DNA from 2 places in the Microcoleus sp. K1-B1 genome. Region 2 is predicted to be linked to the other one. Evidence: riboswitches for the same ligand, from Rfam matches in the RefSeq annotation. Region 2 holds a riboswitch; the other holds the start of a gene.

Region 1 (4,860 bases), on a different contig from region 2:
AGCATCTTTCTTAAAAAAGCCTCTTTTAATCTGTTCGTAACTCCTGGCTTTAGCTAAGGTATAAACTACCTTAAAACAACCCAAATTAGTAACAAAGAGCACAAATGTCACTACTATACTCGTCGGTAAATAAAAGACACTCAAAAGTCCACAAGCTAGAAATGCCAGGATTGTCAAACTCCTACTCTTCTCAACACAACCTGAAGCACCAACTATAGCTGCAATCACCAAACAAAAAAGTAAAGCGATTTCTTGACCCGTACTATTACCAAAACTACTACCAATAACTGATAAAAAAGTAGTCGATGCCAGAAATATTGTTGTAATCCCTAAAGTGGCTCCTAAGACAGATTGAAACCCATTTGCAGTTTTATTTACTTTTGTATAGAGCGTCTTTTCTTTTTCTGTATAGAGCATCTTTTCTGCTGCTGCAAAACCCGAAAGTAGCACAGCTATTAACGTGAAAAACATCCCTCGATCCATCGGGTTGCTTAGCAGCCAACCGAGGCAGATAAACACAAACATAAAACTCCCTCTATCTTTAAACAAATATGGCATTTGCTTTGGTTCGGGAAGAGGAGCAGTTTTAACTTGAATCTCAATTTCATGGGTATTTGGATCGGAATTAACGTGGAGTATCATCTGGCGATGATAAGTTTTACTTGCTAGCAATTTGCTCGTATCTACCGTTATTTTGCACCTAACCTCATTGCCCTCAAATTTCTGCGGTTCAAAGGAGATGTAAGGGTGGTCGTAAGGAGTATGTGGCGGATCGTTCGGGTGCGGTGCAACTTCCCATCGACCGGCTAAAATTGTATCCGGAATAGGGTTGCTAACGGTAACGATTTGTGTTACTTTTTCTCCATATTCTGTGGCGATGAATTGAATGCGATCGCGCTCAATTCTCACTTTCGGCAAGCTGCTGACATCCAAAGATTTTAGCGCAGTTAAAGCATCTGCCGCCGATGGATATCTGTCTTGCAATCTCGGCGCTACCATCCTCTCCAACCAATTCATCCAACCCTGCTGCAATGGTGGCACTAAATGCCGGAAATGAATGCCATAATTGGCATCAACTAAATTACCGACATCCGCAGATTTCGTACCACTTAACAAGCAAATTAGCGTTATCCCCAAGCCGTAAAGATCGGAGGCTTTTGTTAATTTCCTGTTAAACATTTGCTCCGGCGGCATGAATCCCATCGTACCTTTGACAACGCTGCTAGCCGCGATATTTCCACCTCCTAGCCGAGCAAAACCGAAGTCTACTAAATAAACATTGAGTTCGTCATCTATTAACAAGTTTTCTGGTTTAATGTCGCGGTGAATTATCGGCGGTTTCTGAGATTGCAGGTTAACTAAAATCTCTAAAGTTGCGATCGCAACTTCTTTTATATCCGGCGGCGAAAAACTCCGCGCTACAGCAGATTCGGCATTTTTGTATTCCTGCACCATGCAGAAACCGCTGTCAGTTTGAAAAGAATCCAAATAGCGGGGAATGCCCGGAAAATCCAGATTTTGCAAAACTTTAATTTCTTGTTCGTAAGCTTCGTATTCTGCCCAGCTAGCACCTAATTGAGCGAATTGAAATTGCTTAATTACAACTATTTTTTGAGTATTCGTATTTTTAGCTAAGTATGTAACTCTGCCGCCGAGACTGTTGTGTCCGAGTTCTTTTTCAATCTGATAGCCGTGAGTGGAAAAATCGGGGAAGGCGTTCATATAGTTTGTAGAAATGTTATTGTGGGAGGGGCTTCTAGCCAGTCATTAACAGGCAAGATGGCTGTTACACAAAGAGTTATTTTTTTTGGAGGGGTTATATCCTGTCAGCAACAGGTAAGATGCCTGTTCCACAAAGAGTTATTTTTTTTTGGAGGGGTTATATCCTGTCAGCAACAGGCAAGATGCCTGTTCCACAAAGAGTTATTTTTTTTTGATGGATCGACATTACCAACATAACTTTTTTCCAAAAATGCGGCAAGTGCGGTATGATGTGATTTCGCGATCGGTTCTAGCGGGGAGCAGCCGTTAGAGGAAACGGGGAAAGTTCGGTGCAAGTCCGGCGCTGTCCCGCAACTGTAATGAAACCGTTGTGGTTTCTCAAGTCAGAATGCCCGCCGATATCTAACTCACTTTTGAACGCATCTGCGAGGTACGGATGATGGATGGAATTAACACGGCTGTACGCACAAAGCACAGTCTATTTGTTTGCACTGCTTGCGCTAGTGTTTGGAAAAACGGCAAGCGCGAAGGTAAAAGCGGCGGCCAACAATTTATGGAAAATTTGTCGCAACTCGCTAAAAATTGGGAGTTTTCTGATAAGTTTGAGATTCAAGAGGTTGAGTGCATGAGTGCTTGCAGTCACTCTTGTGCGGTGTCTTTTGCTGCTGTTGGAAAGTACACTTATCTGTTTGGTGATTTACCAGCAAATGAGTCGGCAAGCGTCGAGGCTGTACTCGAATGCGCGGGTCAATACTATGCTAAACCGGACGGTTTGTTGCCTTGGTCTGAGCGTCCTCAAGCTCTGAAAAAAGGTGTTTTAGCAAAGATTCCACCACTGGCAAATTAGAGCCTTTCTCGTTACCATGCTCTGCCCATTGGTGATAACTAAGACCACCAATCCGCCAGGGACTTAAGTCCCTGGCTAATAGCGAAAGTCCTCTAAAGAGGACTGAGAATAAAAAATTTAAACTCATTAGTCCTCTTGAGAGGACTTTCGCTTTGAGGCAGGGGTTTAAACCCCTGCCGGACTGTCGGTTTAACGAGTTTTCTGTCCGCAATTGCATGACCCAAAATTGAAAGATATTCAATCACACTACAACAACAAAATTATCAATGCACAAAATTCCTGTTACTGTCATCACTGGTTTTCTTGGTAGCGGCAAAACTACCTTAATTCGCCACTTATTGCAAAATAATCAAGGTCGCCGCATTGCTGTTCTGGTTAACGAATTTGGCGAAATCGGAATTGACGGAGAACTGCTGCGCGATTGCCAAGTTTGCGATGAAGAAGAAAATGTCAGCAGCAATATTGTTGAACTAACAAATGGTTGTCTTTGCTGCACTGTTCAAGAGGAATTCTTGCCGACTATGCAGGAATTGTTGAAGCGCAGAGAACAAATTGATTGTATCTTAATTGAGACTTCTGGACTCGCACTTCCTAAACCTTTGATTCAAGCTTTTCGCTGGCCAGAAATTCGCACGGGTGCTACTGTAGACGGTGTTGTTGCTGTGGTCGATTGCGAAGCTATTGCTAGCGGTACTTTTGTCGGCGATATCGATGCTTTGACGGCACAGCGACAAGCTGATTCTAGTTTAGATCACGAAACTCCGATCGAGGAATTGTTTGAAGACCAGTTAGCCTGTGCCGATATGGTACTTTTAACGAAGGTCGATCGCGTAGATGCGGAAACTCACCAGAAAGTCCAAAGCTGGTTGCAGCAAGAGTTGCGTCCGAGTGTAAAAATTGTGCCTTGCAAAGGTGGCGAAATTAACCCCGATGTGCTAATGGGATTTAATGCGGCGGTTGAGGATGATTTGGAGTCTCGTCCGAGTCACCACGATACTGAGGAGGAACACGAGCACGATGATGATATTAACTCGACTTTCTTTATTGCCGATCGCGAATTTGAACCTGAAGCTTTGGTGAAAAAACTGCAATCCTTGATGCAGCAGGAGGAAATCTATCGGATTAAAGGGTTTGTGGCGGTTCCCAAGAAACCGATGAGGATGGTGTTGCAAGGTGTCGGATCGCGCATAGAATATTTCTACGATCGTCCTTGGCAACCTTCCGAACTCCGCCAAACCAAATTAGTGCTGATTGGTCGAGAGTTAGAGCGCGATCGAATTGCAGCTATGATTAACAACTAATTGTCATCTGAGAGGGGCGGGTCGATCGATATTTTGAATTGCAGCAAATATTATTGGTAAAACTCGCCCCGACAAGCTCTCACGAACAATTTATTAACATTATTTAATATTGGGGTCACTGCCACCAAGTCTGGTGTAAAATAGCGATAATGGTTATCATTGTACAATAATCGAGGTCAAGTATGGTGACTGCTGGGGCGATCGAATCAGTTCCTGTTACCGTTCTCACGGGTTATCTGGGTGCAGGCAAAACCACGCTGCTCAACCGAATTTTAACACAGGAACACGGCAAAAAAGTTGCAGTCATCGTCAACGAATTCGGCGAAGTAGGCATCGACAATCAACTGATAATTGATGCCGATGAAGAAATTTTTGAGATGAACAACGGCTGCATTTGCTGTACAGTGCGAGGTGATTTAATTCGGATTATCGGTAACTTAATGAAGCGGCGAGACAAATTCGATCACATAGTCATCGAAACCACAGGTTTAGCCGACCCCGCACCCGTAATTCAAACATTTTTTGTAGACGAAGATATGCGGGATCAATTACTGCTAGATGCAGTTGTCACTGTAGTAGATGCCAAGCACATCTGGCAGCACTGGGACGCAGACGAAGCTCAAGAACAAATTGCATTTGCTGATGTAGTTTTGCTCAACAAAACTGATTTGGTGACTGAGGAAGAATTGGCAGAATTAGAAAACCGAATTCGCGCCATGAATGCAATGGCAAAAATTTACCGCACCCGCAACGCTGAATTAACAATGGATGCTTTGTTGGGCGTCAAAGCATTTGATTTAAACCGGGCATTAGAAATAGAACCCGACTTTTTGGGCGAACACACTCACGAACACGACGAAACAGTAACTTCGGTAGCAATAGTCGAATCCGGCGCCATTGACGGCAACAAATTTAGCGATTGGATTGAGGAATTGTTGCGAACTCAAGGCCCGAATATCTTTCGGACAAAAGGCATTTTAAATGTCGCCG
Region 2 (4,860 bases):
ATTTGCCTCCAGCAGCAGTAAGAGATGCCACAAATTCATCTTTAAATGATATGTTATCCGGTGCTTGGGAGTCATAACAAACGGCAATATTAGTTTGGCGTTCTGTTTTAACTATATATTCTGCTAAGGGAGCAGCCATTAAGCTAATATTGGGTACTGTCCGAAAGATGTAGCTGCCAAATCCTGATAGATTATTGGCAAAACTCGTCGGTGTCACCATTACCAGTTTTTCTTGCTGATAGATCGGAGCAGCTTCGAGAGATGCGTTGCTAGCATTGTGTCCAATTACGGCTAGTATACTCGGATCTTTTGTCAATGTCCTTGCAACTTCTCTGACAACCTCTTGACTGTTGTCATCGTTGACAATTTCTACTTGCAGTTTTGCGCCATTGATGCCACCGCTATTATTGACTTCATCTTGAGCTTGGGCCACACCTCGGAGCATTTCTTGGGCGACATTGGGGTTACTACCAATGGGGACGCTGACAGCAATTTTCAAGGAAGAACCATTGCTTGCTGTGGCATTATTCAAATAGATAATGGTTTCCGGGTCGTTGCGATTTTGTTGCAGCGATTTCTGAAAATATTGGGCGGCAGCTTGGTAATTTCCCTCACCAAAAGCTTGAACTCCTGCTTGTTTGTCAGGTGTTGCGTAGGATGTCAGCAATATCTGATTTCCTAAACTGATACGATTGGCGATCGCTCCGAGTGCGATCGTTGCCGGTGTAGATGTAGATGTCGATTTCGATGGAGGTGTATCTGAATTTTTGGCTTTCAATAAACCGGGAAGGAACTTGTATGCGCCAAACCCAATTAAGCCGATGGCAATAATAAAAACAATGGGCGGCGGGCTGTTTTTTTTGTTAGTATCTTGATACATATTTTTTTCGCGGTATTTTGATACTGTAATTATTCATTCAACTACTGTTCACGTCAATTCATATAATTCATTAATTAAGTTCATAAAAGTCATATTTGTAATAGCTGTTGCAGGAAGTACGATCGCCCTGATTCAAATCCGGCCCGCTAAACTAACGAGAATAGGAGAATTATCAACAATAGTCCTGGACGCGCGGTTTTCTGAAACCGGGTTTTTTGCCCAGAAGACGCGCTAGAGCCCACATATTCTGTAAAAACCCCGGTTTCTGGCCCCCATTGACTGGTTCCTAGGCTCTACCTGGGAACCGATTTCCAGAGGCTCTGCCTCGCGTGGCCAAGGGGAAATTGGAGGCAGAGCCTCCGGTTCTGCCTTACCAGGCAGAGCCTGGGAACGAGTAATTTAATGTTGAAATAGCACGTTTAACAAAGTTAAAACTGTACACCCAAACAAAGCTTCAAATATATATCTTCGCGAAGGTTTGTAAGGGTAAGAATTCCAAACTTGCAGTTTTCCATTAAAGCCGCGCGACGCTAAACTCAACGAAACTTGACGGTAGTTTTCCAAAGTTCGCTGAAGCAATTGCCCGATTAAAATGCTTAAACTCTGCATTCCCCGCTTCCAAGTGCGATAGCCACAGCGCGAGTTTTGTGCTATCCAAAGTTCATCGGCGATCGCCAATAAGCTAAAAATAAACCGATACATTAGTAATAGCAGTTCTGTGACTAACTCTGGACAGCGTAATTGTCTGAGAATTTGCAAGATTTCGGTAAATGGAACCGTCAAGAGGATGAAATACATACAGCTTGTCGATGCGAAGGCGCGGGCAAATAGCAAGCTCACTTGGTATATTCCAGTGCGGCTCACATACAGATAAAAAGTGCCGATGCTAATGCCCCAACCTTGCCAAATATCCCACCCAATTGCAGGGATACGATCGCCCGCAACCGCACCCATCGCCAAAGCAGGCAAACTTGTCAGCAAAAACATCAACGGTAGCGACAGCAACCGCAAATACAGTTTCCCCGGAATACCCGCATAGACGACGATCCAGACGGCTAACCAAAGGGCGATCGACAATTGGACGATCGCCCCAGAAACTAGAGACAGAATTAAAAGGGCGATCGCAAAAGATAACTTGTGAGCTGGCGGCAACCCGCGCAAGCGATTGGTATAAGCCAGACTATCAATCTGATGGTTCATTCCGACGATTTATGATCAGACTGCTGCCGAGATTGCGATCGGCCTTTATACAACCCAATGACGTACCCAACTACGCCAGCCCCGATCGCCGCTTGAGACGCAAACAATAGACTGGAAATTTCGCTGCTAGCCGGCTCAAACAAGTGATTAAACCAAGGTTTATAACCCGGTTGAATTTCCGTAATTGCTTTCTTAGCTTGGTCATCGGCACCGCCGTATTCACCCCGCACAAAAACGAGAGGAAACGCTGCCAGAACAATCACAGCGCCAGCCAATAGTAAATTTTGCCGCGAAGTAGATTGGTGATTTTTTGTAGTTTTTTGACTCACGGGTTATGACTCCTGTCTCAATAATTTCAAAGTTTCCAACTCAGGCTTCCCGTAAGAATGCAGCCAATTCCAAACCAATAGAGTCAGCAATCCCTCACTAATAGCCAGAGGTACTTGAGTGATAGCAAAGATGCCAGCAAACTTGAGAAACGAAGCCATAAAACCGCCGCTTGCTGCGGGAAAAGCTAACGCTAATTGAATCGAAGTCGTTACATAAGTCAGCAAATCTGCCAAAGCCGCCGCACAAAAAATTGCCGCCCGCTGGCTACCAGTTCGCAACAGCAATTGATAGATAAAATAGGCAGCGAAAGGGCCGACAATCGCCATCGAAAACATATTCGCTCCCAGCGTTGTCAAGCCACCATGCGCTAACAGTAACGTTTGAAACAGCAGAACTAAAGCCCCCAGTACCGCCATCACCGAAGGGCCGAACAAAATTGCACCCAAACCAGTACCCGTCGGGTGAGAACAACTGCCCGTTACCGAAGGAATTTTTAAAGCAGAAAGCACAAAAGTAAACGCACCCGCCAAAGCCAGCAATAGTTTAAGTTCCGGGTGTTCTTTTGTAATCCGAGTAATCGATCGCAAACCTACTGCAAAAAAAGGCAACGCCACCATCCACCAAAAAGCCGCCCATTGCACCGGCAAAAAACCTTCCGAAATGTGCATAGCTGCGGCGGGCGTTGCCGAACCCAGGACAATATAACAACTCAAGCCAGCCATCAATCCCAAGCTGACCAATTTCCGATTTCTGGCCTTCACGCTGAACCTCGCAGATGAGACTATGTAAACTAACACATCGGCGGGCATCCTGACTCAGAAAGCGACAAGACTCTCATTACAGTTGCGGGACAGCGCCGGACTTGCACCGAACTTTCCCCGTTTCCTCTAACGGCTGCTCCCCATTAGAACCGACTGGTTAGACATAGTTTAGTCGATCGCGTAAGTCTCAGCAAATCTTTTACAAAAATTCATTCAGATTAACTAAGTCAAAATTACCTATCATCTTCTCTTCTATTCTCTTCCTTCGCGTCTTCGCGGTTCGTTCAATAAATACTATTGCTAAACAAATCAACGGTATAATATTAGTGAGTTTTGAGGAAAGCCGCCATGTTAGATTACAAATTTCCGAGGCACTGGCCCTCAGCCGATGAACTACCAGACTCAGATGAAACGCCTGTGGATAACGAACTGCAAGAACTAATACCAGGGTTGTTAAAAGCAATATTGCTCATACTTTGGGCAGAACGCATGGATTGGTTTTTTGGCATAGATATGGGTATCTATTATCACCCCGACAAACCTGTCATTGTCCCAGATGCTTTCTTAAGTTTAGGTGTAGAAAGGTTTTATGATGAAGAATTGCGTCCCAGTTACGTGCTGTGGGATGAAAATGTTCTGCCGACTTTTGTGCTGGAAGTAGTTTCCCCAACTTATCGCAAAGAATACACCACAAAGTTGGAGGAATATCAAGCTTTAGGCGTACTTTATTACGTCATTTATTCTTCCCGCCGCCGCCGTAAACCCCGTTTAGAAGTACATAAGTTAGTCAATGGGAAGTACGAGTTACAGCCAGGACATCCTGTTTGGATGCCTGAAATTGGTTTGGGGATTGGTTGTGAAAGGGGAAGTTATTCTGGGGTGACAAGGGAGTGGTTGTATTGGTATGATGCCGATGGAAAACGTTATCTGACTCCTGAAGAACAGGTGAAAGAATCAGCGCAGCGCGCCCAACAGGAATCGCAGCGCGCCCAACAGGAATCGCAGCGCGCCCAACAGGAATCGCAGCGCGCCGATGGATTGGCCCAACGTTCCGATCGACTAGCTCAGCGATTGCGGGAGTTGGGGATAGATCCTGATAATCTCACCTGATGGCAATCAAGAGTACCTCAGTGTTGTACTCTAGACGCTCAGAAACCGGGTTTTTCAACCGAGATAGATCGTCCTCAACGGAGGATTTTCTGGAAAAAACCCGGTTGCTGCCTCCAGAAAAGTGTGAATATTTATCGCAAAAATCAGGAAAGATCGAGCTAGATTTGGGAAAAACAGAGAGTTGGACGGCAAACATTGAGATGCAGCTCGAAAACATGAAAATCAACAGAGGTTATTAAATAATGGTCATGAATCTGCGTTCTTACGATATCATCTGTTTTGGTGATGAAGTTCCAGGAGTTCTAGCTGTTATCTCTGCATCCAGAGAATATCTTCGCCGAACAAAGCGTTATCCGCGAATTCTACTGATGTCGAAAGCAAGCTTGCAAGAAGGAATTGGCGGGCATTTGGTAAGAGGCGGTCTTGCTTATTTAGATAGAAGTCAGATTAGTGAAGAACTTCAACAATCTTTAAAGTTAGATACCTTTGGTTCACCGGCGACAATCTATAAAGAATTCTTACAAAAATCCGGCGTTAAAGCAATTGCACTCGACCCCCGCAAAGCCAGTGCAGCGCTGA

The links. A riboswitch is a leader RNA that binds a small molecule or an ion and turns the genes downstream of it on or off. The one in region 2 is predicted to bind cobalamin.
Region 1: another riboswitch for cobalamin. It lies ahead of QUA83_RS09520 (DUF1636 domain-containing protein); the one in region 2 lies ahead of QUA83_RS04225 (energy-coupling factor ABC transporter permease).

Annotation. Positions count from the first base shown of each region.
Region 1 covers NZ_JAUBSH010000018.1:62,918-67,777, reverse strand. The annotation lists gene QUA83_RS09525 (serine/threonine-protein kinase) at 1-1,722, opposite strand, end outside; cobalamin riboswitch at 1,990-2,136, shown strand; gene QUA83_RS09520 (DUF1636 domain-containing protein) at 2,159-2,569, shown strand; gene cobW (cobalamin biosynthesis protein CobW) at 2,836-3,870, shown strand; gene QUA83_RS09510 (GTP-binding protein) at 4,053-4,860, shown strand, end outside.
Region 2 covers NZ_JAUBSH010000007.1:96,312-101,171, forward strand. The annotation lists gene QUA83_RS04210 (ABC transporter substrate-binding protein) at 1-880, opposite strand, end outside; gene cbiQ (cobalt ECF transporter T component CbiQ) at 1,280-2,080, opposite strand; gene QUA83_RS04220 (energy-coupling factor ABC transporter substrate-binding protein) at 2,077-2,409, opposite strand; gene QUA83_RS04225 (energy-coupling factor ABC transporter permease) at 2,413-3,132, opposite strand; cobalamin riboswitch at 3,194-3,340, opposite strand; gene QUA83_RS04230 (Uma2 family endonuclease) at 3,520-4,281, shown strand; gene QUA83_RS04235 (FAD-dependent oxidoreductase) at 4,530-4,860, shown strand, end outside.